Regions from separate parts of the Agromyces sp. GQ35 genome, predicted to be linked through region 2. Evidence: riboswitches for the same ligand, from Rfam matches in the RefSeq annotation. Region 2 holds a riboswitch; the other holds the start of a gene.
What was found. A riboswitch is a leader RNA that binds a small molecule or an ion and turns the genes downstream of it on or off. The one in region 2 is predicted to bind thiamine pyrophosphate.

Region 1: another riboswitch for thiamine pyrophosphate. It lies ahead of AC6CH0_RS14500 (ECF transporter S component); the one in region 2 lies ahead of thiM (hydroxyethylthiazole kinase).

The regions. Positions count from the first base shown of each region.
Region 1 is NZ_JCAXEO010000002.1:523,304-538,513, reverse strand. It holds gene ligA (NAD-dependent DNA ligase LigA) at 1-738, shown strand, start outside; gene AC6CH0_RS14535 (alkaline phosphatase family protein) at 786-2,591, shown strand; gene gatC (Asp-tRNA(Asn)/Glu-tRNA(Gln) amidotransferase subunit GatC) at 2,628-2,930, shown strand; gene gatA (Asp-tRNA(Asn)/Glu-tRNA(Gln) amidotransferase subunit GatA) at 2,927-4,462, shown strand; gene gatB (Asp-tRNA(Asn)/Glu-tRNA(Gln) amidotransferase subunit GatB) at 4,462-5,982, shown strand; gene AC6CH0_RS14515 (hypothetical protein) at 6,084-6,713, shown strand; gene AC6CH0_RS14510 (DNA polymerase IV) at 6,774-8,030, shown strand; gene AC6CH0_RS14505 (spore germination protein GerW family protein) at 8,103-8,438, shown strand; TPP riboswitch at 8,506-8,606, shown strand; gene AC6CH0_RS14500 (ECF transporter S component) at 8,645-9,280, shown strand; gene AC6CH0_RS14495 (ABC transporter ATP-binding protein) at 9,282-10,772, shown strand; gene AC6CH0_RS14490 (energy-coupling factor transporter transmembrane component T family protein) at 10,769-11,542, shown strand; gene AC6CH0_RS14485 (nucleoside/nucleotide kinase family protein) at 11,539-12,117, shown strand; gene AC6CH0_RS14480 (hypothetical protein) at 12,173-12,430, shown strand; gene AC6CH0_RS14475 (D-alanyl-D-alanine carboxypeptidase family protein) at 12,460-13,722, opposite strand; gene AC6CH0_RS14470 (metallopeptidase family protein) at 13,748-14,095, opposite strand; tRNA gene AC6CH0_RS14465 (tRNA-His) at 14,166-14,241, opposite strand; gene orn (oligoribonuclease) at 14,285-14,905, opposite strand; tRNA gene AC6CH0_RS14455 (tRNA-Arg) at 15,009-15,081, opposite strand; gene AC6CH0_RS14450 (cation:proton antiporter) at 15,157-15,210, opposite strand, start outside.
Region 2 is NZ_JCAXEO010000001.1:513,036-528,245, reverse strand. It holds gene AC6CH0_RS02485 (alpha/beta fold hydrolase) at 46-993, opposite strand; gene AC6CH0_RS02480 (hypothetical protein) at 1,265-2,584, shown strand; gene AC6CH0_RS02475 (hypothetical protein) at 2,645-3,277, opposite strand; gene AC6CH0_RS02470 (helix-turn-helix transcriptional regulator) at 3,585-4,565, opposite strand; gene AC6CH0_RS02465 (RidA family protein) at 4,698-5,093, shown strand; gene AC6CH0_RS02460 (ArsR/SmtB family transcription factor) at 5,238-5,627, shown strand; gene AC6CH0_RS02455 (SRPBCC family protein) at 5,624-6,139, shown strand; gene AC6CH0_RS02450 (LVIVD repeat-containing protein) at 6,377-8,134, shown strand; gene AC6CH0_RS02445 (DUF305 domain-containing protein) at 8,235-8,900, opposite strand; gene AC6CH0_RS02440 (MFS transporter) at 8,965-10,266, opposite strand; gene AC6CH0_RS02435 (bifunctional hydroxymethylpyrimidine kinase/phosphomethylpyrimidine kinase) at 10,263-12,599, opposite strand; gene thiM (hydroxyethylthiazole kinase) at 12,596-13,489, opposite strand; TPP riboswitch at 13,480-13,574, opposite strand; gene AC6CH0_RS02425 (hypothetical protein) at 13,814-14,305, opposite strand; gene AC6CH0_RS02420 (ABC transporter substrate-binding protein) at 14,607-15,210, shown strand, end outside.

The DNA.
Region 1 (15,210 bases), on a different contig from region 2:
ACGGGCGAACCGAAGCTCGACGATGCGACCGGGGCACCGGTGAAGCGAACGCCGTTCCAGAAGCTCGGTCCGGCGAGCTATCCACCGGGTACCGAGACCATGACACCGGCCGAACGCCGTGCAGCAGCCGTGAAGAAGAACTTCCGCGAGGTCGGGCCCTCCGAGGCGGCGACGAAGCTGCTGGCCGAACTCGGCAAGGCGAAGACGAAGCCGCTTTCGCGCTTGCTCGTCTCGCTCAACATCCGCCACGTCGGGCCGGTTGCGGCCCGAGCGCTCGCCGACCACTTCGGCTCGCTGGACGCGATCCGCGGCGCATCCAGAGAAGAACTCGCCGAAGTCGACGGCGTCGGCGGCATCATCGCCGACTCGCTCATCGAGTGGTTCGACGTCGATTGGCACCTCGAGATCGTCGAGCGGTGGACCGCCGCCGGAGTCCAGTGGGCGACCCCGGGGCATCCTGGCCCGGGCGCCGCCGCAGAAGCAGGGGGAGTGCTCACCGGGCTGACGATCGTTGCGACAGGCTCGCTCGAGGGGTTCACGCGCGACGGCGCGCAAGAGGCGATCATCGCGGCCGGTGGCAAAGCGGCGTCGAGCGTGTCGAAGAAGACCGATTTCGTCGCTGCCGGGCCCGGCGCCGGCTCGAAACTCGGCAAGGCCGAAGAGCTCGGCATCCGGGTGCTCGACGCCGCGCAGTTCGCCGTGCTCGTGCGTGAAGGGCCCGCCGCGCTCGACGCGTGAGCAGTGCAGGGCGCGGGCGACGATCAGACCAGCGATGCGGGGGAGCGATGGCAGACGACGAGATCGAGCAGGCGAAATCCGCTGACGGCGGTGTAGCAGTCCCGGCGAGCGGGTCAGGCACGGCCCGCGGCATCGGTCGATCCAGCCGCCGCGACTTCCTGCGGCTCGGCGGTGCCGCGGCAGCCGGCGCAGTCGTCGGCGGAGGAGCCGGAGCAGCGATCGGCGCCACGATCGGGCATTCCATGGGTTTCGCAGAAGGCGCAGACGACTTCGCCGCGTTCAGCCCTCGAGAGAAGGCCGGGTTCGACCACCTCGTGGTCGTCATGGGTGAGAACCGCTCGTTCGACAACCTGCTCGGCTGGCTGTACTCGCCCGACGACCTGCCCGACGGTCAGCAGTTCGACGGACTCGCGTTCGGCGACTATCGCAACACGGCACCAGACGGAACCCCGATCGCCGCGCACGTCTACGAAGGCTCCACCGACGAGATCATGGGGCGACCGAATCCCGATCCGGGCGAAGAGTACCCGCACGTGAACACCCAGCTCTTCAACACGATCGACCCGCCCGCGAACGCCGAGCTCTTCGTCGAGAGCATGCAGGCGCCGTACAACGCACCGCCGTCCGACGCGGTGCCGAGCATGGGGGGATTCGTCACCGACTACTTCGTGAACTTCGAGCGGTTGAAGAAGGGCACTCCGCCGACCGCTCCCGAGCTCGCCCAGATCATGGGCTCCTTCTCGCCCGAGATGCTGCCGGTGCTCTCGACGCTCGCGAAGAACTTCGCCGTGTTCGATGCCTGGCACGCCGGCGTGCCGTCGCAGACGTTCTGCAATCGCTCGTTCTTCCACGCCTCGACCTCGCACGGTTTCGTCACCAACAAGCACGGCGGCGGGTACACGAAGTGGCTCGATGCGCCTGCAGCGCCGACGATCTTCAACCGCCTCGAAGAGGCCGGCGTCTCCTGGCGCATCTACTTCGACGAGTTGCAGCTCGTCTCCTTCACCGGCGTGCTGCACGCGCCGGTGCTCGAGCAGTACTGGCGCACCGACCATTTCGCCACGATGCAGCAGTTCCACGACGACGTGGAGCACGGCAATCTGCCCGCCTACGCCTTCATCGAGCCGCGCATGACGTACAACCACAACGATTTCCACCCGCCGTTCGGCAAGCTCCGCGAGAGCGACGTCGACGGCGTCGAGGTGATCGACAGCGCGATCTCCGATGTCAGGGCCGGCGAGGCCCTGATCCACGAGATCTACTCGGCCGTCAAGCACAGCGCATCGTCGACGGGGTCGAACGCGCTGAATACGATGCTCCTCATCACCTTCGACGAGCACGGAGGGTGCCACGACCACGTGCCGCCGCCATCGGCGACACCGCCGCACGACGGCGAAGACGCCGGAGAGATGGGCTTCCGCTTCGATCGACTCGGCTGTCGCGTGCCCGCCATCGCCGTCTCCGCGTACACGCGCGGCGGCACCGTGATCAACGACGAGATGCACCACGGCGCCGTCATCGCGACGCTCTCGAAGCTGTACGGGCTCAAGCCGCTCACACGGCGAGATGCCGAGGCCAACGACATGTTCTCCGCCGTGAACCTCGACGCCCCGAGGCATCCGCTGACCTGGCCGTCGACGAGCCCGCAGTACATCCCGCCGAACCCGCAGGCCTCGGCCCCGCATCCGGCCCACGCGCACAAAGACAAGCCGCTGAGCCCACCGGCACGCGGCTTGCTCGGGCTCCTGCTCGCGAAGTTCGGTCGGCCCGACGACGAAGAACCCGAGACGTACGCCGACGCCTACGAGCTGCTGCATCGGTACGGCATCGGGCTCTTCGGCGCGCCCCGATAGAATCGGAGCATCCCCATCCCGAGACGACGGAGCAGCATGTCCGAAATCACTGCGGAGCAGGTCGCGCATCTCGCGAGCCTCGCCCGTATCGCGCTCACCGATGAAGAGATCGAGCACCTCACGAAGGAGCTCGGCCAGATCATGCACGCGGTCGAGCAGGTGAGCGCCGTTGCCACACCCGACGTTCCGCCGACGAGCCACCCGATCCCGTTGCAGAACGTGTACCGCGACGATGTCGTGGGCGGAACGGTGCTCTCGGTCGACGAGGCACTCTCCGGCGCACCCGAGTCCGACGGTTCGCGCTTCAAGGTCTCGGCGATCCTGGGAGAAGAACAGTGAGCGACGAACTGATCCGGCTGTCCGCGTCGGCCCTCGGCGCGAGGCTCGCCGCAGGCGAGGTCTCTTCGGTCGAAGCGACCCGTGCCCACCTCGACCGCATCGCGGCCGTCGACGGCGCCGTGCACGCGTTCCTCCATGTCGAGGGCGAACGCGCGATCGAGACTGCAGCCGAGATCGACCGGCAGCGCGCAGCAGGGGCGCCACTCGGCCCGCTCGCGGGCGTGCCGATCGCGATCAAAGACGTGCTCGTGACGAAGGGCATGCCGTCGACATCCGGCTCCCGCATCCTCGAGGGCTGGATTCCGCCGTACGACGCGACCCCTGTCACGAAGGTGCGCGAGGCGGGCATGATCCCGCTCGGCAAGACCAACATGGACGAGTTCGCCATGGGTTCGTCGACCGAGCACTCGGCGTACGGTCCGACCCACAACCCATGGGACCTCGAGCGCATCCCCGGCGGCTCGGGCGGTGGCTCCGCGGCATCCGTGGCGGCATTCGAAGCCCCACTCGCGCTCGGCTCCGACACCGGTGGCTCGATCCGCCAGCCGGCACATGTCACCGGAACCGTCGGCGTGAAGCCCACCTACGGCGCGGTCAGCCGATACGGCTCGATCGCCCTCGCATCGTCGCTCGACCAGATCGGGCCGGTCACGCGAAACGTGCTCGACGCCGCGCTGCTGCACGACGTCATCGCCGGCCATGACCCGCTCGACTCGACCTCGATTCCCGAAGCATGGCCGTCGATGGCCGAGGCCGTTCGGCGTGCGGATGTCTCCGGCTTGCGCATCGGCGTCATCAAGGAGCTCGACGGCGAAGGCTTCCAGGCCGGTGTGCGTCAGCGGTTCCACGAGGCGCTCGAGCTGCTCGAGCGCAACGGCGCCGAGATCGTCGAGGTCTCCGCACCTCACTTCGAATACGCCATCGCGGCGTACTACCTGATCCTTCCGGCGGAAGCGTCGTCGAACCTCGCGAAGTTCGACTCGGTGCGATTCGGCTTGCGCGCGTCGCTCGAAGGCGGCGGCACCGTCGAGCAGGTCATGTCGGCGACCCGTGAGGCAGGTTTCGGTCCTGAGGTGAAGCGCCGCATCATCCTCGGCACCTATGCCCTGTCTGCCGGCTACTACGACGCTTACTACGGAAGCGCGCAGAAGGTGCGCACGCTCGTGCAACGCGATTTCGACGCGGCCTTCGCCGGCGTCGATGTGCTCGCCTCGCCGACCGCACCGACGACCGCGTTCAAGTTCGGTGAGAAGCTCGCCGACCCCGTGTCGATGTATCTGAACGACATCGCCACGATTCCCGCGAACCTCGCCGGGGTGCCGGGCATCTCGGTTCCCGCCGGCCTCGCCCCCGAAGACGGGCTGCCCGTCGGCATCCAATTCCTCGCGCCCGCACGAGAAGACGCGCGACTGTACAACGTGGGCGGCGCCCTCGAACGGTTGCTCGAAGCCCAATGGGGCGGCCCGCTTCTCGCGCAGGCTCCCGACCTCTCCGTACACGAGCTCACCGCGACCGAGGAAGGCGCACTCTGATGGCCCGCGCTGAACTGATGGACTTCGACCAGGCGCTCGAACTCTTCGAGCCGGTCATCGGCCTCGAGGTGCATGTCGAGCTCAACACCACGACGAAGATGTTCTCGTCGGCGCCGAACCCTGCGAATTCGCAGTTCCACGACGCTGCGCCGAACACCCTCACGACGCCGGTGTGCCTCGGTCTGCCCGGCTCGCTGCCGGTCGTCAACGGCGAGGCCGTGAAGTACTCGATCAGCCTCGGTCTCGCCCTCGGATGCTCGATCGCGCCGTCGAGCCGTTTCGCGCGCAAGAACTACTTCTACCCCGACCTCGCGAAGAACTACCAGATCTCGCAGTACGACGAGCCGATCGCGTTCGACGGCGAGGTCGAGGTCGAACTCGAGAACGGCCGCACGTTCACGGTGCCGATCGAGCGCGCCCACATGGAGGAAGACGCCGGCAAGCTCACGCACGTCGGAGGCTCGACCGGGCGCATCCAGGGGGCGGAGTACTCGCTCGTCGACTACAACCGCGCCGGCGTCCCGCTGGTCGAGATCGTCACCCGGCCGATCTTCGGAGGTGAAGCCGACACGCCCGCGCTCGCACGGGCGTACGTGTCGACGATCCGCGACATCGTGCTCTCGCTCGGCATCTCCGAGGCGCGCATGGAACGCGGCAACCTCCGGTGCGACGCCAATGTCTCGTTGCGCCCACGCGGTCAAGAGCAGCTCGGCACCCGCACGGAGACGAAGAACGTGAACTCGATGCGCTCGGTCGAACGTGCTGTGCGGTACGAGATCCAGCGTCAGGCGGCCATTCTCGCCGGCGGCGGCACGATCACCCAAGAGACCCGGCATTGGCACGAAGACACCGGTGCGACGAGCGCGGGCCGGCCGAAGTCCGACGCCGACGACTACCGCTACTTCCCAGAGCCCGATCTCGTGCCGGTCGTTCCCTCGAAGGAGCTCGTCGAAGGGCTGCGGGCCGCGCTGCCCGAGCCGCCCGCGGTGCGCCGTCGACGGTTGAAAGCCGAGTGGAGCTTCACCGACCTCGAGTTCCAGGATGTCGCGAACTCGGGCCTGCTCATCGAGCTGGAGGCGACGGTGAAGGCCGGCGCGACGCCGGCCGCCGCCCGCAAGTGGTGGACGGGCGAGATCGCTCGGCTCGCGAATGCGGCAGATCGCGACGCGTCGGGCCTCGTCTCGCCCGAGCACGTCGCTGAGCTCTCGCAGCTCGTCGACGCCGGCACGCTCACCGATCGGCTGGCCCGCCAGGTGCTCGAAGGGGTCATCGCCGGCGAGGGATCGCCGCAGCAGGTCATCGATGCCCGCGGACTCGCGGTCGTCTCCGACGATGGTGCGCTGATCGCGGCGATCGATGAGGCGCTCGCCTCCCAGCCCGACGTGCTCGCCAAGATCCGTGATGGCAAGGTGCAGGCTGCTGGTGCGGTGATAGGCGCGGTCATGAAGGCGATGCAGGGCAAGGCGGATGCTGCGCGCGTGCGCGAGCTCGTGCTCGAGCGCGCCGGGCAGGGCGCGTAGACGCCGTCTCACTGCCGGGCAGCATCCCGCTCGACTTCACAGCCCGCTCAAGGTCGGCGATCGTAGAGTGATCGTCCCCCTGAACGATTGACGAGGACACCATGGGATTCCTTGACCGTCTCTTCGGAACCGTGCCCGATGAGCCAGCGACTCGCCCGGCTCCTCCCTCGGCCCGAAGGCTGAGTGACGATGAGCTCGCGATCGAACGCTACCGATACCTGATGCGCACGGCGCCGCCCGAGTCGATCGAGGCGGTGCATGCCGAGGCGTTCGCGAAGCTCACCCCAGAGCAGCGGGATGCGGTGTTCGCTTCGCTGACCGAAGAGGCGCCCGCCGGGGAGCGGCTCGTCTCCGCTGAACCGGGCGCCCTCGCCCGGGCGGCGACCCGGGCGGAGCTTCGTGCTCCTGGCAGCGTGGAGCGCGCTTTCAACCGGGCCGATGCCCCTGGTGGCCGCGGCCAGCAGGGTGGGCCGTCGTTCGGCGGCATGTTCGCGGGATCCTTGCTCGGCTCCGTCGCGGGTGTGGTCGTCGGCTCGGCGATCGCACAGGCGTTCCTGCCTGATCCGTCATCGGCTGAGGCCGGTGCCGAGAGCAGCGGCGACTCCGGTGGCGACGCAGGTGCGGATTCGTCGGCCTCAGACGCATCCGGTGCCGATTCTGGCGGTGATTTCGGCGGCTTCGGCGACTTCGGTGGCGGCGACTTCGGCGGTGGCGGCGACTTCGGGTTCTGAGTTCCCGCTCGAGTTTCCGACCGACCCTCCGCTGACGGTGGTACCGGTTAGGGTCACACTATGAGCAAGCAGGACGGCTCGTCGCGACAGGTCACGACCGGTCCCGTCGATGACTCGGCGACCCCCATCCTGCACGTCGACATGGACGCGTTCTTCGTGTCGGTCGAGTTGTTGAAGCGACCGGAGCTCCGCGGCAAGCCCGTGCTGGTCGGCGGCACCGCGGGGCGTGGCGTCGTGTCGGCGGCGAGCTACGAGGCTCGCAGGTTCGGTGTGAACTCCGCCATGCCGATGTCGCTGGCGCTGCAACGGTGCCCCAGTGCGGTGGTGCTTCGCGGCGACTATGTGAGCTATGCCGAGTACTCGCGCCGAGTGATGACGATCTTCGAAGAGGTGACGCCGCTCGTCGAGAAGCTCTCGATCGACGAGGCGTTCCTCGACGTATCAGGCGCGCGCCGGCTGCATGGCAGCCCCGCCGAGATCGCGTGGACCCTGCGCCAGCGGGTTCAGCGCGAGACGGGACTCACCTGCTCGGTCGGTGTGGCGGCGACGAAGTTCGTGGCAAAGGTCGCGTCGAGCCGGGCGAAACCAGACGGCATGCTCGTCGTTCCAGCCGATCGCACGCTCGAGTTCCTGCATCCGCTGCCGGTTTCGGCGCTGTGGGGCGTCGGTCGTGTGACCGAAGACGCATTGACGCGCATCGGGCTCCGTACGGTCGGCGACGTCGCTGCGATGCCTGCAGATGCACTCGCACGTGCACTCGGGCCGGCGCTTGCAGCCAAGCTCGGTCACTTGGCCATGGGCGTCGACGCTCGCGACGTCGTCACGGGTCGCGAAGAGAAGAGCATCGGCCACGAGGTCACCTTCGGCTACGACCTCACCGACATCGAGCAATTGCGGCGCGAGCTCCTCCGGCTCTCCGACGACGTCGCCGTGCGGCTGCGCAAGGCAAGTCTCCTCGGGCGCACGGTCGTGCTGAAGCTCCGTTACGGGGACTTTCGCACGGTGACGAGGTCGCGCACGCTGGGGGAGCCCACGGATGTCGCACGCCGCATCTACGACGAGGCATCTGCGGCCCTCGGCGAGCTCGCCGGTGACGGCGCTCGAATCCGTCTCGTCGGGGTTCGCGCCGAGCAACTTCGGCCGTCGGGCAGCGGCGCCATGCTGTGGGATCCCGACGAGGAGTGGCGCGAGGCGGAGCGCACGATCGACGAGGTGACCGCGCGCTTCGGCCGAGGAGCGGTGCGACCCGCGTCGCTGGTACGCCCCGCCACGGGTCGCGTGGAATCGTCACGGCGCAGAGACGCAGCCGACGATTGACGGGGCGTTCAGCCCGATCGACGAAAGCGCAAGGGGTGGCCCGCCGACGCGTCCGCCGGTAGCGTTGCCAGCATGGCTGAACTCGTGTTGGAACTTGCTGAGACCGTCGCCGGCGTCGGCGTGAAGACCTCGTACGGCGATGCCGTCGAAATCGACGGCACCACGCTCGTACCGGTAGCACTCGCATACTACGGTTTCGGGGCCGGGAGCGGGTCCGACGAGCAGGGCGACCAAGCGGGTGGCGGGGGCGGCGGCGGACTTTCCATTCCGCTCGGCGCATACGTCGGCCGTGGCAGCGGCGACGTCCGCTTCGAACCGAACCTCATCGGGCTGCTGCTCGTCGCCACACCACTCGTGTGGGTCACCGGCAAGGCCCTGCGAATGGTGATCAGAGCCCTCAAGCGCTGACCACGCATTCTCTCGGCGTCCACTGACCCCCTTCCCTGCTGTCGTCGGCGTATACTCGTCAGCGAAACACGGGAGTCCGGTGAGCCGGGCTGAGAGGAAGGTTCTCAACCTTCGACCGTCGAACCTGATCTGGGTCATGCCAGCGCAGGGAGGCCAATCACATCTCATTTCCCGTGCCTCTTTCCACGAATCGAAAGGGCACGACAGTGCACACTGCATCCTCTGAAGTCAGCGTCGGTCCCGTCGCATCGAAGCCGCGCGTTCTGCGTTGGCGGGTCGTCGACATCGTCGTCGCCAGCGTCATCGGCGTCGCCACCGGGCTGCTCTTCCTCTTCTGGAACAACGTCGGCTACGCCTGGTTCAGCGCTGCCGACGCGCTCACCCCCGGGCTCGGCGGCATCGCCGTCGGCATCTGGCTCATCGGCGGTGTGCTCGGCGGACTCATCATCCGCAAGCCCGGCGCCGCGCTCTTCGTCGAATTGCTCGCCGCGATCGTGTCGGCACTGATCGGCAACCAATGGGGCATCGAGACGATCTACTCCGGACTCGCCCAGGGCCTCGGCGCGGAGCTGGTCTTCGCCGTGCTCGCGTATCGCAGGTTCGGGGTGCTTCCCGCGATGCTCGCGGGGGCCGCTGCGGGTGCTGCGGCGTGGACGCTCGAGCTCTTCCTGTCCGGCAACCTGCAGAAGTCGCCTGAATTCCTCGGGCTCTACTTCACCACCGTCGTGATCTCCGGAGCCGTGCTCGCCGGACTGCTCGGTTGGCTCATCGTGCGCGGCCTCGCGGCGACAGGAGCGCTGAGTCGCTTCGCCGCCGGCCAAGATGTGGCACAGCGGGTCTGACGTGGACCACGGCTCCGAAGCACCCCGACCCGCGCGTGTGGAGGCGCGCGGGTGGGGGTGGCGGCACGCCGGCCGCAGGCGTTCGGCTCTCGACGGCATCGACCTGCGCATCGCACCCGGGGAGCGGGTACTGCTGCTCGGCCCCTCGGGTTCCGGCAAGTCGACGCTGCTGCACGCACTCGCCGGCGTGCACGGCGGCGCAGAAGAGGGCGAGGAGAGCGGGTCACTGCTGATCGACGGCGAGTGGCCCGGCTCCGTACGCGGGCGCGCGAGCCTCGTGCTGCAGGATCCCGATTCGCAGGTGATCCTGGCTCGAGTCGGCGACGACGTCGCCTTCGGCTGCGAGAACCTGGGCGTGCCGCGCGACGAGATCTGGCCCCGGGTGCGCGCGGCGCTCGAGCAGGTCGGTCTCGATCTCCCTCTCGACCACCCCACGAATTCGCTCTCCGGCGGGCAGAAGCAGCGTCTCGCGCTGGCTGGCGCGCTCGCGATGCGACCGGGGCTGCTCCTGCTCGACGAGCCGACCGCGAACCTCGACCCGCAGGGCGTCGCCGAGGTGAGGCTCGCTGTCGCGCGCACGCTCGATCGCACGGGGGCGACGTTCGTCGTGGTCGAGCATCGCGTCGACGTCTGGATCGACCTCGTCACGCGCGTCATCGTGCTCGGTCGCGATGGTCGGCTCATCGCCGATGGCGACCCGGGGCACGTCATCGAGACGCAACGGGAAGCGCTGCTCGGCGCCGGCGTCTGGGTGCCGGGTGCGCCGCCGACGGTGACGGGCGCCCGGTCCGTCGACGCGGCATCCGTCGTCGATCTCGAGTCGGTCGATCTCGCCATCGGTCGCCGCAGCGATGCGATCGTTCGTGAGGGCCTCGAGATCTCCCTTCCGCACGCGGCATCAACCGTACTGACCGGACCGAACGGCGCCGGCAAGTCGACGCTCGCGTTGACGATGGGCGGGCTGCTGCCGCCGATCAGCGGCCGTGTGCGAGCTGCACCCGAACTTGCGGCCGGGCTCAGAGCGGATCCGATCCGGTGGCGCTCGCGCGAACTGCTGACCCGCATCGGTACCGTGTTCCAGGAACCCGAGCATCAGTTCGTGGCGTCCACGGTGCTTCGCGAGCTCGAGGTCGCGCCGCGTGCGCTCGGCCTCGATACGGCGACGACGGCGCGACGCACGAGCGAGATGCTCGATCGCCTCGGCCTCGACCGGCTCGCCGAGGCGAATCCGTTCACGCTGTCCGGAGGCGAGCAACGGCGACTCACGGTGGCATGTGCGCTCGTCGCACAGCCGCGAGTGATCATCCTCGACGAACCCACGTTCGGCCAGGACCGGTTGACCTGGATGGAGCTCGTGACGCTCCTGCGGGGGCTCGTCGACGACGGCGTCACCCTGCTCTCGGTGAGCCACGACCCGGCCTACCTCGTCGCTCTCGGCGATCAGCATCTCGACCTCAGTCGCGACGCGCTGCGCGTGAAGGCGACCGCATGATCGCGGCACCTCGACTCCGACTCGTCGACCGCGTCAACCCGGTCAGCCGGCTTGCGGCGGCGATGCTGCTCACCACTCCGCTCCTGCTGACGGTCGACTGGGTGAGCGCTGCCGTGGCGCTCGCCGTGCAGCTCCTGCTGTTCGCACTGGCGGGTGTGACGCCGCGGGTGCTCGTGGCTCGTACGTGGCCGATCCTCATCGCGGCGCCCGTCGCGGGGCTCAGCATGTTGCTCTACGGCCGGCCCGAGGGCACTGAGTACTGGTCGTTCTGGCTGGCACGCATCACCGAGGGGTCCATCGAACTCGCCGTCGCCGTGACGGTGCGGGTGCTCGCGATCGGTCTGCCCGCCGTGCTGCTCTTCATGAATGTCGACCCCACTGAGCTCGCCGACGGTCTCGCGCAGATCGCTCACCTCCCGAGCCGGTTCGTGCTGGGCGCGCTTGCCGGGGCCCGCCTGGTCGGACTCTTCATCGAGGACTGGCGGGCGATGGCGTTGTCACGGCGGGCACGTGGCATCGGCGATCACGGGGCCATCCGCCGCTTCGCGACGATGGCGTTCGCGCTTCTCGTGCTCGCCATCCGTCGGGGAAGCAAGCTCGCGACCGCGATGGAGGCGCGTGGTTTCGGTTCCGACCAGCCGCGAACGTGGGCACGCGAATCGCGCGTCGGCTGGACGGATGCCGCGCTGCTCTGCCTGGCTGTCGGCATCGCCGCCCTCGCGATCTGCGCCGCGATCTGGGCCGGCACCTTCCACCCGGTGTGGTCGTGACGGCTCCTCGCGACGACGGTGCATCGGCAGCCGCGGTGCACCGGGTGCTCGCTCTGGCGCGAGAGCACGCGCGCTCCGGGCGGGCATTGATCATCGCGATCGATGGGCCGAGCGGTTCGGGCAAGAGCACCCTGGCAGATGCCATGGTGCGAGCATGGCCGGGTTGGGCGCCCGAGCTGGTTCGGCTCGATGACGTCTACCCGGGGTGGGGCGGGCTCGAACGGGCGGGCATCGAGGTGTCGCACGAGCTCATCGCGCGGCGCAGGCGCGGTGCAGCCGGGCAGTGGCGACGCTGGGACTGGGCGGCGGAGCAGGTCGGCGCGATCGAACGCAGTCGACCGGGGAGGCCGTTGATCGTCGAGGGCTGCGGTGCGTTCGCCGCCGTCGCCTCGGCTGACGCGGTGCGCGTCTGGGTCGAGGCGTCGGCCCAGACGCGCAAGCGCCGGGCGCTCGCTCGAGACGCCGGCGCGTTCGACCCGTACTGGAACATGTGGGAGCGGCAGTGGCGCCGGTACCTCGCTCGCGCCAGGCCCGCGCGGAGCGCCGACGTGCGGGTGCGTGTCGTCGGCACGTGATCGCGACCCGCGCAACCCCCGTCACGCGGCCTCCCTCGGGGGCTACGGTAGTGACATGAGCACAGACACGGCAGGCGCCCAGTACCTCGCGGAGTTCCTCGACGGCCCGCTCGAGGGCGAATTCGAGCAGCGCATCCTGGTCGGCGGCAAGGCCGAGCAACGCGTCGGCATGGTGGCCGCGGTCGACGGGCTGGAATCGTTGTTCTGGTACGACGCCGTCGATGAGCGCGAGGTAAATGGCCAGATGCGAGTACAGTTCCGCTTCGACGCAGACGACTCCGACCCGGTGGAGTCCGACGACGAGAACGATTGAGCCGCGCCGACGAATGCTGCTGAGCCGAATCAGTCCTGCTGATCGGCGAAGAACGCCCCGATGAGCGCGGCCGGGTTCGACAGCCGCCAGAGCGGCCCGGGATCGCGGATGTCGCTCGTCAACTCGAGCGGTGAGGCGAGATCACCGCGCGACGTCGCAACGCTGACGCGGCCGACGTCGCGGCCGGCCGAGGCGGTCGTGAACCGTTCGACGGAGACGGATGTCTCACCGACCGGGTTGCCCCACGCGGCATCCGCTCGGCTGACAGAGGCGATGAGGTCGGCACCGTCGCCCCAAGCGGATTCGACCCTCGCATACGTGGTGCCGGCCGTGATGACCTCGATCGGCGCAGCCGCGGCGCTGCTCGAGGCGATCGCCGCCTGCACGGCCGCGTCGAGCGTCTCGTAATCGGGCATGAGCGTCATGCCGCTCACCAGGCGGTGCGGAGGTTCGCCCTCGGCTCCGGCCACCTCGGTGGCGAAGACGAACGTGACCCCCGCCTGGTCGGTATAACTGCGGGAGATCGCTCGTGCACCGGCATCACCGAGATGGGAGACGACGTCCGGAACGTCGCGCTCGCCCGGAGTGGCGGGCGCGTCTGCACCGTCGAAGAGCTCGGCGAGGCGTGGGTCGGCGAGCACGAGGGCGCCGAGTCGGGTGAGTTCTTCGGCCGTGCCGACGTTGTCGCCCGAGAGCCCGGTCGCGTCGGCGACGCGCGTCGCCGTGAAGTCGTTCTCGGCGAGCCATTCATTTGCCGCTTCGACATACGGGTCGACGCCGCCGAAGGCCCAACGGGCGAGAGTGTCGGCGTGGTTGTTGCTCGAAGCGAGGAGGACGGCGCGCACGACGTCGCGCTCGGTCCAGCTCTCACCCGGCAGCACCGCGAGAGTCCGGGAGTCCTCGGCGACGTAACGAAGGTAGTCGGTGTAGTCGGCCGGGCCGATCGTGATCGCGGGGCCCGCGCCCTCGGCCGCAAGCGGCAGGGAATCGAGCGTGGTGAGCACCGTGACGAGTTTCGCGGCCCCGCCGATGGGAACGGCGGCTGTATCGCCTGCGGCGGCGAGGGTCGTCGCCATGCCGGCGTCGTCCACCGCCGCGATCGCACTCGCGCCCGTGTCGGGGAGCATGATCGCGGTTGCAACGCTCTCTCCCGCAGCAGTGGCGTCGGGATCGACCTTCACGGTGACCGCTGGAAGCGGCCCGAGCAGCATCGCCGGGCCGTAGACCCCGATGCCGAGAATCGCGATCGCTCCGACGGCGATGCCGACGATGCGGCCGGGGGTGGTGCTCATGGAACGAGCGTAACCCGACCTGGCTTCACGCCCAGCCCAGCTCGTGCAGTCGTGCGTCGTCGATGCCGTAGAAATGGGCGATCTCGTGCACGAGTGTCACATGGATCTCTTCGCGGAGTTCGTCTTCATCGGCCGCGATCGCCAGCAGCGGTTCGCGATACAGCACGATGCGATCGGGCATCTCGCCGAAGCCGTAACGATCGCGCTCGGTCAGCGCCCAGCCGTCATACAGGCCAAGCAGGTCGAGCGATCCGTCTTCTGGTCGATCTTCGACGACGAACACGATGTTCTCGAGGCCGTCGACCATGTCGTCTGGCAACTGATCGAGCTCATCGACCACGATCGCTTCGAACGCCTCGGCGTCGAGTTCCACGAGCGGCTCCGATCGGGATGCGAATCGGTACTCGGCCGGTGAAGCGAGCCGTTCGGCCGGTGTACAACATTGGGGTGAGTAACGGGGCTTGAACCCGCGACCTCCTGGACCACAACCAGGCGCTCTGCCAACTGAGCTATACCCACCATGTGCCGACCGCCGAAGCAATCTGGCAACTCAAAGAGACTACTACACCTTGGCGTCGAACTCGTCCACCACGGTCGCCGCGAGAGTCTGCAGCTCTTGCGTCGACGGTCCGGGCTCCGCGACGAAGACCGCGCGACGGTAGTAGTGCAGCTCGCGGATGGACTCGAGGATGTCGGCGAGTGCGCGGTGCCCGCCGTTCTTCTGCGGTGAGTTGAAGTACGCGCGGGGGAACCAGCGCTTGGCGAGCTCCTTGATGGAGGAGACATCGACGCTGCGGTAGTGGAGGTGCGCATCGAGGCGCGGCATGAACTTCGAGAGGAACGCGCGGTCGGTGCCGATGGAGTTGCCGGCGAGCGGCGCCTTCTGCTCGTCGGGCACGTGCTTGAGCACGTATTCGAGTACTTCGTACTCGGCTTCGGCGACGCTGACACCGTTCGGGATCTCTTCGATGAGCCCCGACTGGGTATGCATCGTACGTACGAACTCGCCCATCGATTCGAGTGCACTCGAGTCGGGCTTGATCACGATGCTGAGCCCAGCATCGACGGGGTTCAGGTCGTAGTCGGTGATGACGACGGCGATCTCGACCAGTTCATCGACCTCGAGGTCGAGTCCGGTCATCTCGCAGTCGATCCAGACCAATCGGTCACTCGAGGAAGCCATGCGGCGATTCTATCGGGGCCGTCAGACGTGCTTCGCTCGAGTCGTCTGGGATCGGAGTACGACTGCGAATCGCGCTTCGGGATGCATCGATCGATGCTCTGGGTGCCCCCGGCAGGAATTGAACCTGCGACCAAGAGATTAGAAGGCTCCTGCTCTATCCGCTGAGCTACGGGGGCGGCGCTGCCAAGCATACCGGGGCGGGCCGGGAGAGCCCTGATGTGCAGGCGGCCGACGAGGGGTCGGGTGGCACGTCATCCCTCGATCGGGATGTGCTGTCCGCCGTCCGAGGGTGCCGGCTCAGCGGT
Region 2 (15,210 bases):
GCACCCGGCCGCGAGCATCGACACGGGGCCGCCGTCATCGGTGCGCTACTGCCCCGACGAGTCCCGTGCCAGGAATTCCTCGACCCCCGCGGCGATCTGCTTCGACGCGGTGTGGTGCAGGTAGTGACCGGCCTCGAGCAGCACGAGCTCGGAACGATCCGATGCCGCCGCCTGCTCCTCGTGCAGCGGAACCCAGGTCTCGATCTCGGGGTTGTCGGCCTGGGCGAACAGCAGGAGCGGGAGATCCTTCGGGAAGGCGAGTTGCTCGGCGGCGTCGAAGTTCGCTGCGATGTGCTGCATCTCGTCGACGTAGGTGTCGCTGAAGGAGTTGCGGAACGAGAGGATCTTCATCTGCTCCTTCGTCTCAGCGTCGTACGGCAGGCCGGCGTACGGGTCGCCCGCGAGTTCGGTCAGGATCCTCGTCAGGCCGAGCGCCTTCAGCGCCTGCGTGGAGGCGGTGTCGACCACCGCGTCTATTCCGGGTTGCGTCGGCACGCTCGAGTCGATGCCGACGAACGCGGTGACCTCGTCGCGGTAGCGATCCACGTACTCGAGCCCGTAGATGCCGGCGATCGAGTGGCCCATGAGGATGTACTGGTCGACGTCGAGGCTCTGGAGCGCCGAGTGGATCTCCTCGGCGATGTTGGCCGAGGTACGGGGCGAATCGGTCTCGTCGCTCAGGCCGTAGCCGAATGGCTCGACGGCGATGACCCGGTAGCGCGGCGCCAACTCATCGATGAGTGGCAGGAAGTCGAGTGCCGGCGCCGCGGTGCCGAAACCGGGCAGGAGCACGATGGTCTCATCGCCGCCACCCGTGATCGAGACGTTCATCTGCTTGCCGTCGACGGCGACGAGCTCGCCGTAGGGCTCGAGGCTCGCGGCCTCGGAATTGCTCGCGATCGCGTTGATCGCCGACGTGGTGATCAACGCAGCGACGACGATGCCGAGCAGGCTCGCGATCGTGGTGAGCGTGATTCGCAGGAACTTCTTCATCTTCATCTTTCCGGTGCCGCGAGTGCGTGGACACGATCGAGATGACGCAGCAGGAGACCCCGATCGACGGTCGGTGTCGCCCGCGCTTCACCGTACGGAACGTCGCTCGCCCACGAATCAGGCGGCGGTACGACACGCCTCCGCCGCGGGTACTACGCCGGTCGGCGGAGGCCCGGTCAGGTGCAGATCGCGGGGAACCGGTTTAGCATCGGAGGCGGCGAGCAACTCCGACCCCCGCGGAGCGCCGCCGGCCCGACCCCCAGGAGCCCGAGTGACCACTCATGCCGACGACCAGCCGCTGCTCGGGTTCGGAACGTCTGCTGCCGACAGCGCGCCTCGCGCGGGCCGTCGCAGCGCCGACGTCGGTGGCACCCTGCGACCGCGTCGCCTTCCGGCGCCGGAGTGGGGGAGGCATCCGTCTCCCCGAGACGTGCAGCGCTACTACCTCTGCAGCGAGGAGCCGAGCGGCGAGTTCGTCGAGGTGATCATTCCGGTGACGGATGCCGGGCGCCGCCGCTATTTCGCGACGAGCGACGGTGACCGCCTGACCGAGGTCGACGAGGACTACTTCGCCGGCAGCGGCGAGGGCAACGCGCGCTCGCTGCTCGAGCTCGACGCACGCGAGATGGCCGAGCTGCAGGCCGAGTTGAATTTCGTGCGCCCGGTGCTCGGCCGCGATCCACTGGCCGAGGCGGCTGCCGAGGCGGCGCGTGCGGCCGAGGCGGCGCTGACGGCCGAGGTGACAGCTGAGACTGAAGCGCCCACCGAGCCGACCTGGATCGAGCTCGCTCGGGTACCCGATGACGATGATGACGACGATGACGGCGTCGACGATGACGACGTCGACGATGACGGCGTCGACGATGACGGCGTCGACGATGACGGCGTCGACGATGACGGCGTCGACGATGACGATGACGATGACGATGACGATGACGAAGACACCGATGATGAGAACGACGAAGCACCGAGCAACGAGGAGCACCACGTGGTGATGGGAATGAACCGCATCGAGCAAGCCGAGCCACTGGCATCCGTGGTGCCGATCGGTGCCGTGCCGATGCCGGTCGCCGCCGTCGGGAGCCACCCGTCTCACGCGGCAGCGCCGGAAGCCGCTCATGAGGCCGCACCGGAATCCGGCCCCGCCGTCGATGCCGCCGCTCAGGTGTCTCTCGCGAAGGGCATCGCCTTCGTCGCGCACCGCGGCCAGCTCGACCGCGTCGGCGCCGAGTACATCGATCACCCGGGCCGCGTGGCCGAGCACTTCGATCCGCTGACCGAGTCGGTTCCGGCCGCGGCCGCTTGGCTGCACGATGTGCTCGAAGACACCGCGGTCAGCGCGCAGGAGCTGCTCGAGGCGGGCGTGCTGCCCGAGATCGTCGACATCGTGACGCTGCTCACCCGCCGGCCGGATGTCACCGACGACGAGTACTACGCGCGCATCCGCCGCCACCCCGACGCTCGCCGGGTGAAGCTGGCCGATGTCGACGACAACAGCGCGCCGTGGCGCCTGCGCCGGCTCGACCGCGAGACGCAGCTGCGCCTCGTCGAGAAGTACCGTCACGCCCGGGAGGCGCTCGCCGCGGAGTGAGCTCGTGGAGCGGGCGTCTGCGGTGAGCCGATCAACACCGTCCCAGAGTTTGAGTGAAGCTCAGCCTGGTGTGGAGCTGTCGACGATGGCAGTCGTCGACTCGTACCGGGCCATTGCGCCCAGCGGTCCCACGAGGATGAGCGAGAACTGTCGGCGGTCAGACGATGTCGAGTAGACGACCTGCGTTCCGGGAGGAAGGGGGGCGAGCAGAGCACCGTCGGGGGATCGCAACTCAGCACCATCCGTCGTCACCGACAGTGTCGCCGGCCACGTGCCGTCGGGCGATGCCGTTTGCTCGAGAGAGGAGGCCGCAGTACCTGCGGACTGCGCAAGCGTCAGGCGCTCTGCTTCGATCGGCTGTTCCGCGGCTGGCGCATTCTCGGGAGAGTTCGGGAGCGTGCGCGTTGGAGTGATCTGGCGCATGCCTGTGGGTGCGTCGATCCAGTGGGCGGGGGCCGGCAGCATCGTGCCTGCGCTCGCCGACACGACAACGACGAATGCGTAGATCGTGGTTGCAAGGGCGGCCACTCCGAGCGCGATACCCGCCTTGGCGATGGGGGAGCCACGCCCACGTGCAGATCTGTACCGCGGCTCGGCCATGAATCCCGCCCAGATGGCGGTACTCGCGAAGAAGGCGAACCAGAGCAGCCTCGATGATTCGGGAGCGATCGGCACGATCAGAACGGTTGCCATGCTCGCCAGGCCGAAGGCCAGTGCGGTCCATGCCAGAAACCGGCCCCAACCGATTCCATCGACATGACCGGCACCACGAACGGGCCGCGCTCCCGGCGGCGCGAGACTGTGCACAGGAGTGCTCACATCTGCCGGCGACCAATCGCGTGGGCCGCCGGGCGGGGGTGGGGTCACGAGGAACACCTTCGGGTCGGTACCGCCGAGCATGGCAGCGACGGCCGATACCGGAAAGCCCCCGGGCGGGGGACTCTGTGCTCCTCGGAGTTCGCACCCGAGGGAGGTCTGCACGGAGCGCGCTCGATCGTCGCTAGTCGGCGTCAGTATCTGCGTAGCGAGTGGCGATCGTGGTGGCGCGGTCGCGCAGCGCGGCCCGCAACGACTGGGGCGCCACGGCTTCGGCGTCCGTGCTGAGCTGCCACAGCGCCCACTCGGCGTGCCGGGCATCTTGGAACGACACCTCCAGGCGGAGCCAGCCGTCGGCGTCGGGTGCTTCGGCGAGCACGGCCAGGGCGGTGCCCACCAGTTCTTCCCGCCGTGCCGAATCCATCCTGAGCTGCACGGTGAACTGGTCGCCGCCGGTGCGGAACCGTGTGCTGCGTTCCCGCCAGATCCGGTCGAGGTCGACCGTGTCGGGTCGCTGAGCGGGCTCGTCGAGCTCCTCGGCGGCCAGGATGCGGGAGAGCCGATAGGTGCGATCCGCACCCGACACCATCGCCAGCAGGTAGCCCTTCGCGCGCACGGTGACGAGGCCGATCGGGTCGACCGTGCGCCACTTCGGGGTGCGGTCGACCGCCGCGTAGTTGATGCGCAGCCGGTGTCCGGCGAGTACCGCGCGCCGCACCCCGAGCATGACGTGGTCGGGGATCTCCTCGGTGATCTGCCGGCGAGAGAGCAGGTCGGTCTCGGGGTCGACGAGGAATCGCTGGGCCGCGTCGCTCGCGGTGACTCGGTGGTCGTCGGGCATGGCGTCGACGACCTTGCGCATGGCCGACGCGAGTGCCGAGCCGAGGCCGAAGATCTGCTCGCCGCGGCCCGACCCGGCGGTCACGACGGCGAGGGCTTCGTCGTGGTTCAGCCCCGTGAGCTCCGTGCGGAACCCCGGCAACAGCTCGAACCCGCCGTGACGGCCGCGTTCGGCGTACACCGGAACTCCGGCGGCGGAGAGCGCTTCGATGTCGCGCAGCACGGTGCGCGTGGAGACCTCGAGCTCAGCGGCGAGCGCGGTCGCCGACTGCCGACCGCGCTGACGCAGCAGCAGTACGAGCGAAACCAGGCGATCGGCGCGCATGCGAGAAATCTATCGGAATACCTGACATGAGGTGTCGTGATTCGTTGGAAGGCTCGAGAAGGAGGTCATGGACGGCGGCGCTCGAGCCGTTGCGCGGGCACTCCCAAGCGAACGAATGGAGCAGAAGTGGCAATCGAACGAACGGTGATCAACCCGGTGACGTGGTCGGTGGCGATGGGGTTCAACCAGGGCGAGGTCGTCTCGGGGCAGACCCGCACGCTGTACTGCTCGGGGCAGACGGCGATGAGCGACGACGGCGTACCGCTGCATGACGGCGACATGGCGGCCCAGCTGGGCTTGAGCGTCGACAACCTGGAGGCGGTGCTCGTCGCGGCCGGCATGTCGCTCGCGAACCTCGTGCGGCTCAATGTGTACACGACCGACGTCGACCTGCTGTTCCAGCACTACGGGGCGCTGGCGTCGCGATTGGGTGCCGCCCAGGTCGCGCCGACCACGACCATGCTCGGAGTGACGCGGCTGGCGATCCCCGGCCAGCTGGTCGAACTCGAGGGTACGGCCGTCGCCTGAGGCGATCCCGGCGATCCCGGCGATCCCGGCGATCCCGGCGACTCGTGCTGCTCGTGCCGGCTCAGCCGGCACGAGCGGCCTGCCGACGGGCTGCACCCGTACTCTCCCTTCGGAAATGCGTAACCTCTGTGTTACGCTTCTCACGTGGACGTATTCGAGGCGATCGCCGACGACACCAGGCGGCGCGTCCTGCTGGCACTCGCAGAGCAGCCGCGCACAGCGGGCGCGCTCGCCGCGAACGAGGTGCACAGTCGGCCGGCCGTGAGCCGTCACTTGCGGGTGCTGCGCGAGGCGGCACTCGTGCGGGCGCAAGCCGTGGGGCGCACACGGGTGTACTCGCTCGACCCTGCGGCACTCGCGCCGGTGCGAGCACTGCTCGCCCGGCTCGACGAGAGTCTCGCCGTCGAGGTCGGCGCGAGGCATCCGTCGCCGGCTTCTCCGCCGATCGCGCCCGAGCACTTCGACGCCCTCGAGCTCGAGGTGCGCAGGGCTGCCCGCGAACCGGGCGTCACCGAACGAGAGGGAATCGCATGACGAACGACACTCCGACCGCCAGTCCGACACCCACCGGCGTCATCGCCGACGGTCCGCTCGGGCAGGAGATCCAGTTCACCCGGCGGTACCGCGCGCCGATCGACGCCGTGTGGGCGGCGATGACCGAGTCCGAGCGACTCGAGCGGTGGATCGGCCGCTGGGAGGGCGACCCGCGCACCGGGCGCGTGGACTTCTTCATGACCGCCGAGGGCGACGACGTCGCCGCCGAGGAGTACCGCATCGAGGTGTGCGAACCGCCGCACCGCTTCGCGGGCACCACCTCGGTGGGTGACGACCAATGGCGCCTGCGGTTCGAGCTCAGCGAATCCGACGGCGTGACCACGCTCGTCTTCGCCCAGGCCGTCGTCGACGATCTCGGCGAAGTCGGGCCCGGGTGGGAGTACTACCTCGACCGCCTCGGGGTGGCCCTCGACGATGGCGACGCGACGACGGTGCCGTGGGATGCGTACTTCCCCGCGATGCGCGCGCACTACGACGGGCTCGCGCGCTGAGGTCGGGCCGAGTCCCCCTTCGGCGGTGACCTCTCGGCCGCCGCCGAAATTCGTTGCTGCGCCGATGCGACCGCACCGATACGTTTGACCCAGAGATCGGCCTCCAGGGGCCTGCGAGCAGCACCATGCGGTGCTGCTCGCCTGTCGGACGGCATCGATCGCAACGAAGCGAGAAGAGGGGAACCACCGATGAGAACCGCACCCCGAACGTTACGATGGCGCCGACGCGCGCTCGCGATGGCCGGAGCACTGCTGCTCGGCTCGTCCCTGATGGCGGCCGGCGCAGCGGCCGCCGCAGAAGACGATCCGCGTATCGACCTGCCACCGGGCTACCTCGACGCGCAGACGGCGACGAGCAACATCCAGCTGCTCGCGAGCCTGCCGCGCGTCGCCCCGTTCGATGCGAATCCCGGCAACTTCGGCTTCGTGAACTCCGACCTGGCGTTCTCGGGCGACAACGCCATCGTCGGCAACTTCAACGGCTTCCAGGTCTACGACGTGTCGGATGCCGCGGCGCCGTCGTTGCGCGGTTCGTTCGTGTGCCCAGGTGGCCAGGGCGACGTGTCGGTCTACGGCAACCTGCTCTTCATGTCGGTCGAAGAGACACGCGGCCGCATCGACTGCGGCGCGCAGGGCGCGCCGGGTGCGGTGAACGCCGAGCGCTTCCGCGGCGTGCGCATCTTCGACATCAGCGACATCGACAACCCGGTGCAGTTGCCGGGCGTGCAGACCTGTCGCGGTTCGCACACGCACACCCTGGTCGCCGATCCCGACGACACCGAGAACGTGTACATCTACAACTCGGGCACATCGGGCGTGCGGTCGCCGCTCGAGCTCCCGGGCTGCGAGAACGCTCCGGCCAGCACCGAACCGGTCACCACGGGCAATCCCACGCAGTGGCGCATCGACGTCATCCAGGTGCCGCTCGCCGACCCGGCTTCCGCCGCGGTCGTGAGCCAGCCGCGCATCTTCAGCGACCCCGAGACCGGCGCGTTCAACGGTCTGCAGAACGGGCCGACGCAGCCGCTGCACCCGTCGGGCACGCCGTACGGGCCGAATCCCAACACCAACACGTGTCACGACATCACGGCGTACCCCGAGATCGGGCTCGCTGCCGGGGCGTGCCAGGGCAACGGAATCCTGCTCGACATCTCCGACCCGGTGAACCCGGTTCGGCTCGACGCGGTCTCCGACGTCAACTACTCGTACTGGCACTCGGCGACGTTCAACAACGATGGCACCAAGGTCGTCTTCACCGACGAATGGGGCGGCGGCACTGCTGCACGCTGCCGCGTCACCGACCAGCCCGAGTGGGGCGCCAATGCGCTGTTCGACATCGTCGACGGCAAGCTGGAGTTCAAGAGCTACTACAAGCTGCCCGTGCCGCAGACCGCGCAGGAGAACTGCGTGGCGCACAACGGCTCGATCGTTCCGGTGCCCGGTCGCGACATCATGGTGCAGGCCTGGTACCAGGGCGGGCTGTCGATCATCGACTTCACCGACACCGCGAACCCGACGGAGATCGCCTACCTCGACCGAGGCCCGGTGAACTTCCCGAACGCGGGCGCGCTGAACCTCGGCGGGTACTGGTCGACCTACTGGTACAACGGCAACGTGCTCGGCAGCGAGATCGCGCGCGGCTTCGACAGCCTCGCACTCACGGCGAGTGACCAGCTCTCGGTCAACGAGATCGCCGCCGCCGGCGAGATCCAGCTCGACGAGTTCAATGCGCAGATGCAGACGAGCCTCGTGCACGAGCCGAGCTTCGCGGTGGCACGGTCGTTCATCGACCAGGCCGAGCGCAACGGCAGCCTGAGCGGCAAGGCACTGAGCGAGGTGCGCAAGCACGTCGACAAGGCCGAGTCGCTCGCGGGCGGCGCTGCGAACGGCAACGCCATCACCGCGCAGCTCGCCAACGCCGTGAAGAAGTCGGGTGCTGCTCCCGACTCCGCAGTGGTGCAGGCGCTGAACGCACTGTCCGCGACCTTCGGGTGATGCGGTCGGGGAGGCCGCTGGTCGGCCTCCTCGCAGGACGAGGTGCCCAGCGGCTCGAGGCCGCTGGGCACCTTCTCGTTTCGCGTCGGCCGCGCCGTACTCAGGACGAACGCTGGGCGAGCATCTGCTGCATGCGGGCGATCTCGACGCCCTGATCCGACTCGACGTGGCGTGCGAACTGGTCGATCTCCGACTCGTGCCCGCCGCCGTCGGCGTAGAGCTCGTCGACCATCTGCAGCGCGCCCCGGTGGTGCTGGATCATGAGCTCGAGGAACAGTCGCTCGAACGCCGCCCCTTCGGCGGCCTCGAGCTGGGCGAGCTGTTCGTCGGTGAGCATGCCCGGCATCGTGCCGCCGTCGCCGTGCGCACCGTGCCCGCCGTGCCCGTCGTTCAGCGGCACCACGCGGTCTTGGAGCCACCGGGTCATGAGGTCCATCTCGTCTTCCTGGCTGACCTGCATGCGCTCGGCGAGCAGGCGGATGTCTCGGTTCTCGGTTCGCTCGTCGACGAACCCGGTCATGACGAGCGCCTGGTTGTGGTGCTGCACCATGTCGAGCATGAACTGCGAGTCGATCTCGGTGTGCTTCGGAGTGTCGAGCTGCTTCGCGTCGTCGGGGGAGAGGGTGTGGTTCTCTTCGCCCGGCGCACCGAGCTGCACGATCGGGCTCGTGGGCGGGGCCTCTTCGGCACCGCCGGTGCATGCGGCGAGCCCGAACGTGAGCGTGAGCGCGAGGCACGCGACACCGGAACGCTCGAGAACCGTCATGCGCATACCTCGTCTTCAGTGAAGGGCATCAGCTTGTCGTGCCGTCCGTGGACCCGGCCGCACATCACCGTCCATTCAACTCGATGACGCGACGCAGGGGAACCACGTCGGGCCGCTGATGGTCGAGCCGCGCCATCCGTGCCCCGATCACTCCGACCACCGCACCCACGATCATGAGTGCCGCGACCGGCCACCAGTGCCCGGCCCAGCCGACGAGGGCCGCCGCCGCGAGGGGGGCCAGCCCGCCACCGACGATCGCACCGGCCTCGCGGCCGATCGTGAGTCCGGTGTAGCGCACCCGGGTGTCGAAGAGGCTCGCGAACCAGCTCGGCTGCACGCCGTCGGCCGCGGAGTTGAGCACGCCGATCGCGAGCACGACGACGCCGATGATGAGCGCGGCGACGCCCGTGTCGAGCGCGAGGAAGAGCGGCACCGCGAGCAGTCCGAGACCCACGAGCCCGCCGATGACGAGCGGGGCCGCGCCGACGCGCTGCCCGAGTGCGCCCCAGAGCGGGCAGAGCACCGCGGCGACCCCGGCGCCGACGAGCAGCGCGGTGAGCGTCACCCAGCTCGGCAGTTCGAGCACCGAGGTCGCGTAACCGAGGCAGAAGACCGCGATGACGTAGAACGTCGTGTTCTGGCCGACGCGCACGAGGAAGACGGCGAGCACGTTGCGCGGCTGCTGCAGCACCTCGGAGATCGGATGCCGCGACCGCGCACCCCGCTCGCGCAGGCGCATGAACTCGGGCGTCTCGCCGACCCGGCGGCGCAGGTACACGCCGACGCCGACGAGCACGAGGCTGGAGAGGAACGGCACCCGCCAGCCCCAGTCGATGAGGCTCTGCGGATCGAGTGCGGCGACGAGCAGCATGAACGCGAGGTTGCCGAGGATGAGCCCGGCGTAGACCGCGCTCGAGAGCAGTCCGCCGCGGAACCCGCGCTTCTCGGAGGGGGAGTGCTCGAGCGCGAGCAGCACGGCGCCGCCGAACTCGCCGCCGGTCGCCGCGCCCTGCACGAGACGGAGCGTCACGAGCAGCGTCGGCGCGAGCGCCCCGACCATCGCGTACGACGGGAGCAGGCCGATGCACGCGGTCGCGATACCCATCACGAGGATCGTCGCCGTGAGCGGCGCGCGCCGTCCGTAGCGGTCGCCGAGCCAGGCGGTGAAGAGCCCGCCGACCGGGCGCGCCAGGAAGCCCGTGGCGTAGACCGCGAACGACAGCAGGATGCCGGTGAGCGGGTCGTCGCCCGGAAAGAACACCGCAGGGAAGACGAGCGCCGCGGCCGTGCCGTAGAGGAAGAAGTCGTACCACTCGAGCACGGTGCCGAACGATGCCGCGGCGACCGCGCGATTCGCGGCGGTCACGCTGCGGCTTCCGCGCGGGCGCTCGGCGCGGCGAAGAACGCCAGTTCGTGTTCGGCCGAGATGCGGAACGCCCGAAGCATCCGCTCGCGCAGTTGCGGGGTCGCACGCGCTGCGAGACCGGTCACGATGCGAATCGCCTCGCGCGTCGCCTCGGCGAAGGCCGGGTCGCCGTACTGCGTGAGCCAGTCGGCGTACGGATGCCCCGGCGCCGCCGTCTGCTCGCCGAAGTCGCCGCCGGCGAGCCGCCGGCCGAGGTCGTCGTAGAGCCAGTAGCAGGGCAGCGCCGCGGCGGCGAGCACGGCGTAGTCGCCGCGGGCCGAGGTCGCAAGCAGGTGATCGAGGTAGGCGGTCGTCACCGGTCCGCGTTCGTCGAGGGCAGCGGATGCCCCGGCGAGCCAGTCGCGGTGCAGCTCGGCTTCGACGGCGATGCAGTTGTGGGCGCCGCGGGCCCAGAACGCCTGCTCCGAGGCATCCGGTGCCATGGTCGACGCGGTGGCGAGCACACGGGAGTACTCGCCGAGGTAGATCGCATCTTGGGCGAGGTAGTACTCGAAGTCGTTCCGCGCGAGCGACCCGTCGGCGAGGCCGCGGATGAAGGGCAGCTCGTCGATGCCGTGGCGCACTCCCGCGACGTCGGCCCACCACTCGGCCTCGACCTCGGCGGGCGTCGGCGCGGTGACGAGCCCGCCCCGCCGCCACAGCCCGGCGAAGTGGTGCACGGGTCCGTTGCCGCTGCCGACGTTCAGGGATTCGCCGTGGCGCAGCGATTCGCGAAGCCAGCTGCGGGCGTCGGCGACGGCCGGATGCCACGATCCACGGGTGACCCGGAGCGTCGCGATCGCCGAGGAGAGCGAGCAGCCGGTGCCGTGCGTCGCGGTCGTGGAGATGCGCTCGCCGGGGAACTCGTGCACGGAGGCATCCCGTCGCTCGGCCGAGCTCTCTGGGCGGCCTGCATGGTCTGCGCTGCGCGCCGACGGGGCTCGGTGCAGGCGCGCGTCGACGAGCGCGTCGGGCGCGCTGTCGCCGCCGAGGTGACCACCCTTCGCGAGCACGCGCACGCCGTAGGTGCTCGAGACGGCGGCGGCCTGGTCGAGAGCCTCGGGCCGCGTCGTCGCGAGCGCGTCGCCGGCCAGCACGGCGAGCTCGGCGAGGTTCGGGGTGACGAGGTCGGCGAGGGGGAGCAGCTCGCGCATCGCCTGCTCGGCGTCGGCGTCGAGCAGGCGATCGCCGCTCGTGGCGACCATCACCGGGTCGAGCACGACGACGGGCGGGCGAACACGGGTGAGCCAGTCGGCGACCTCGCGGATCACCTCGGCGTTCGCGAGCATGCCGAGCTTCACGGCGTCGACCGTGATGTCGTCGGAGATCGCGTCGAGCTGAGCGCGGAGGAACTCGACGGGCGGCACGTGCACCGCGCGCACCCCGTGCGTGTTCTGCGCGGTGAGCGCCGTGATGACGGCCATGCCGTATCCGCCGACCGCGGCGATCGCCTTGAGGTCGGCCTGCACGCCGGCCCCGCCCGAGGGGTCGCTCCCCGCAATGCTCAACACCCGCGGCACCGCCGGTCGAGTAGCGCCCACCCCACCCGCCGGTCGAGTAGCGCCCACCCCACCCGCCGGTCGAGTAGCGCCCGACGCAGGAGGACGCGTATCGAGACCCCCCGCGAGCCCCCCGCCCCATGCCCGCACGATCTCCCGAGCGGCCTCCGCCGGATCCGCTGCCGCGCACACCGCCGACACCACGGCGAGCCCCGCCGCTCCGGCCGCCCGCAACCCCGCGGCATCCGTCGCCCCGATGCCCCCGATCGCCACGCACGGCATCCCGATGCTCGCAGCGAGCCCGGCGATGCGCGCGAACCCGTCGATGCCGAGCGCCGGCGGATGATCGGGTTTCGTCGAGGTCGGTCGAATCACGCCGACGCCGAGGTAGTCGATCGTGCCCTGCGGCAGCTGCGCGACGGCGCCGAGGTGCGCGGGTGTGTTCGCCGTGAGCCCGATCACGGCATCCGGCCCGAGGGCTTCGCGCGCCTCGAGCACGGGCGTGTCGCCCTGGCCGAGGTGCACCCCGTCGACGCGGATGCCGCGCTCGCGCGCCGTGAGCACGACGTCGAGGCGGTCGTTCACGAGCAGCGTCGCGCGGCCGGCGATGGCCGCCGCGACGACCTCGAGTTCGCGCAGCAGGTCGTCGTGCCCGGCGTGCTTGTCGCGCACCTGCACCGTGGTCACCCCGCCCGCGACGGCGTCGGCCACGACGGCGGCCACTCCGCGTTCGCCGCAGAGCGCGGCATCCGTGACGAGGGTGAGCGACAGGTCGAGCGAGCCCGGGCCGCTCACGCGACGGCTCCGGCCGTCGCGGCGTTCGCGATGTCGGCATCGGCATCGGCGTCGTCGACCGTGATTCGCGCCCGCTCCGCGAGCGCCGAGGCATCCACCGCGGCGAGCGCGTCGAGGAACCGCACGGCGAAGCTTCCGGGCCCGGATGCCCCGTCGGCGGCGAGCTCGGCCGCCACCGTGTACACGAGGTTCGCAGCGACCACCGCCGCGAACGCATCGTGCTCGGTGCCGCGAGCCGCTCCGAGGAACGCCGCCGTCACCGCACCCAGGGCGCAGCCGCCACCCGTGACCCGGGTGAGCAGCGCATCGCCGTTCGAGATGCGCACGGTGCGCCGGCCGTCGGTGATGAGGTCGACCGGGCCCGACACCGCGACGACCGACCCCGCCGACGCGGCGAGCGAGCGGGCAGCGGATGCCGCGGCATCCGTGCTGTCGGCGGCGTCGACGCCTCGTCCGCCGGCACCGGCGCCGGCGAGGGCGAGCACCTCGGAGGCGTTGCCGCGAATCGCGGCCGGTCGCTCGGCGAGCAGCTCGTGCGCGAGCGCGGTACGGATCGGCAGCATGCCGATCGCGACCGGATCGAGCACCCACGGCGTCTGCGCGCCGCGAGCGGCGAGCACGGCCTCGCGACCGGCATCGCGTTGCTCGGGCTGCGGCGTGCCGAGGTTCACCAGCAGGCCGCTCGCGACGGTCGCGAACGGTCCGGCTTCGCCGACGATGTCGACCATCGCGGGAGCCGCGCCGAGCGCGAGCAGCGCGTTCGCGGTGAAGTTCGTGACGACGCCGTTCGTGATGCAGTGCACCAGCGGCGTCGTCGTTCGCACATGGTCGAGCAGCGCGCCGCTCGACTCGATGAGGTGGGCAGGGTCGATGAGCGTGCGTGTCAGCATCGCGACATCCCTTCGCTAGTCCGAACTAGATCAGGTTCGACGGGTCTGTTCTCAGCCGCGGATTGCGGCACCCCGTGTCACTGCGTGCGAGCCTAGCGGAGCCAAGAGAGTGTCGAGGCGCCAAAACCGGTACCGAAGTACCGAAGTACCGAAGTACCGAAGTACCGAAAGAGCGTGCCGGAGTGATGCAGGCCCGAAGCTGGCCGACGCCCGCCTCAGCCGAGCGCGACGCTGCAGGCGTCACTCAGACGCACGAGAACTTTCCGCGCCGGCAAGCTCTTCGCAAGCCGGCGCCCCGAAGACGGAACAGTAGCCCGCGACCGCTCAGTCGGGTGCCGTCCACTCGCCGTAGCGCGCGTCCATACCGGTCAGGCTGACGCCGCCCGTTCCTGCGTCCGTGACGCCGAGAGGTTCGAGCTCCGCGGCAGCCGCCCTGAGGTCGACGATCTCGTGCCCCTCCGCCGTGTCCGCGCCGGCGGTGATGCTGATCGTGTTCGGCTCCCACGGCAGGGCTCCCCAGATCGCTTCGACCACCGCATCGAGTTCCTCAGCAGTGAAGGGCTCGGCAGAGTCCGTCACGAGCGAGAGATCGAGCGCATAGGCGAAGCCGTTCAGGTGGCGGCCGACGTCCTCCACCGCCACCACTCTGGGCTCTGCGGCCGTCACGGCACCCGCCACGTCTCCGTAGTCGGCGGGCCCCTTCTCCGTGCCCATACCCGACGGCAGTAAGCCGCAGCCGGTCAGCGCTCCGCTCATGAGGGATGCCGCCAGCACGACGGCAAGCAGTGTGCGTTTGGCCGCGCCGTGTCGCTTCATGCGCTTTCGTTCCAGACGGAGGAGGAGATGTCCACCTCCCCATCATTGTGGAAGAAGTGCGCGAGGTCGGGATGGTTCGCCTGCAATTCGGCGAGATGCACTTGCGAGCACTTGTCGGCGTCGTGAGCGCCAGGCGCGCGAGGCGGGCTGCACCTGCCAAAATCACGACCCGAAATTTTGGCACCAGCGAAGTATTGACCACGTTGTCAGTCGCGACATATGCTCATGCCGAATCGTTTTGGCAAAACGTTTAGGCACATCCCGAACACCCTTGACACCACACACGAATGGAGTCGAAGTAATGGAGCTTCGCACACGAAAGACCGCGTTCGCCACGCGCACCCGCCTCACCATGACGATCGCTGCCCTCGGGGCATCGACGCTGGCATTGTCGGGCTGCGGCGTCGGCGGCGGCGAGGCGGCCGCCGGATCCGACGAACTGACCGTGCTCGTCGAAGGAGGCGGGCTCGCCGAACTCCAGCCGGTCGCCGACGCCTACAAGGAGGAGACCGGCACCACCGTCACGCTCGTCGAGCTGCCGTACGCCGGCCTCTACGACCGCATCTCCTCTGAGCTCTCGTCGGGGCAGGTCTCGTTCGACGTCGCCGCGCTCGACGCGATCTGGCTGAGCGCGTTCGCCGACGGCGTCGTTCCGCTCGACGACCTCTTCACCGATGAGGTGGAAGGCGACCTCTTCCCCGGGCTGGTCAGCGAGGCGCAGGTCGACGGCGCGTTCGTCGGCATGCCGGTCTGGACGAACTCCGAGATCCTCTTCTATCGCACCGACCTCTTCGAGGACCCGAAGGAGCAGGCGGACTTCCAGGCGAAGTACGGTTACGAGCTCGCTCCGCCCACCACCTGGGAGGAGTACACGGATGTCGCGGAGTTCTTCACGCGCGACACCG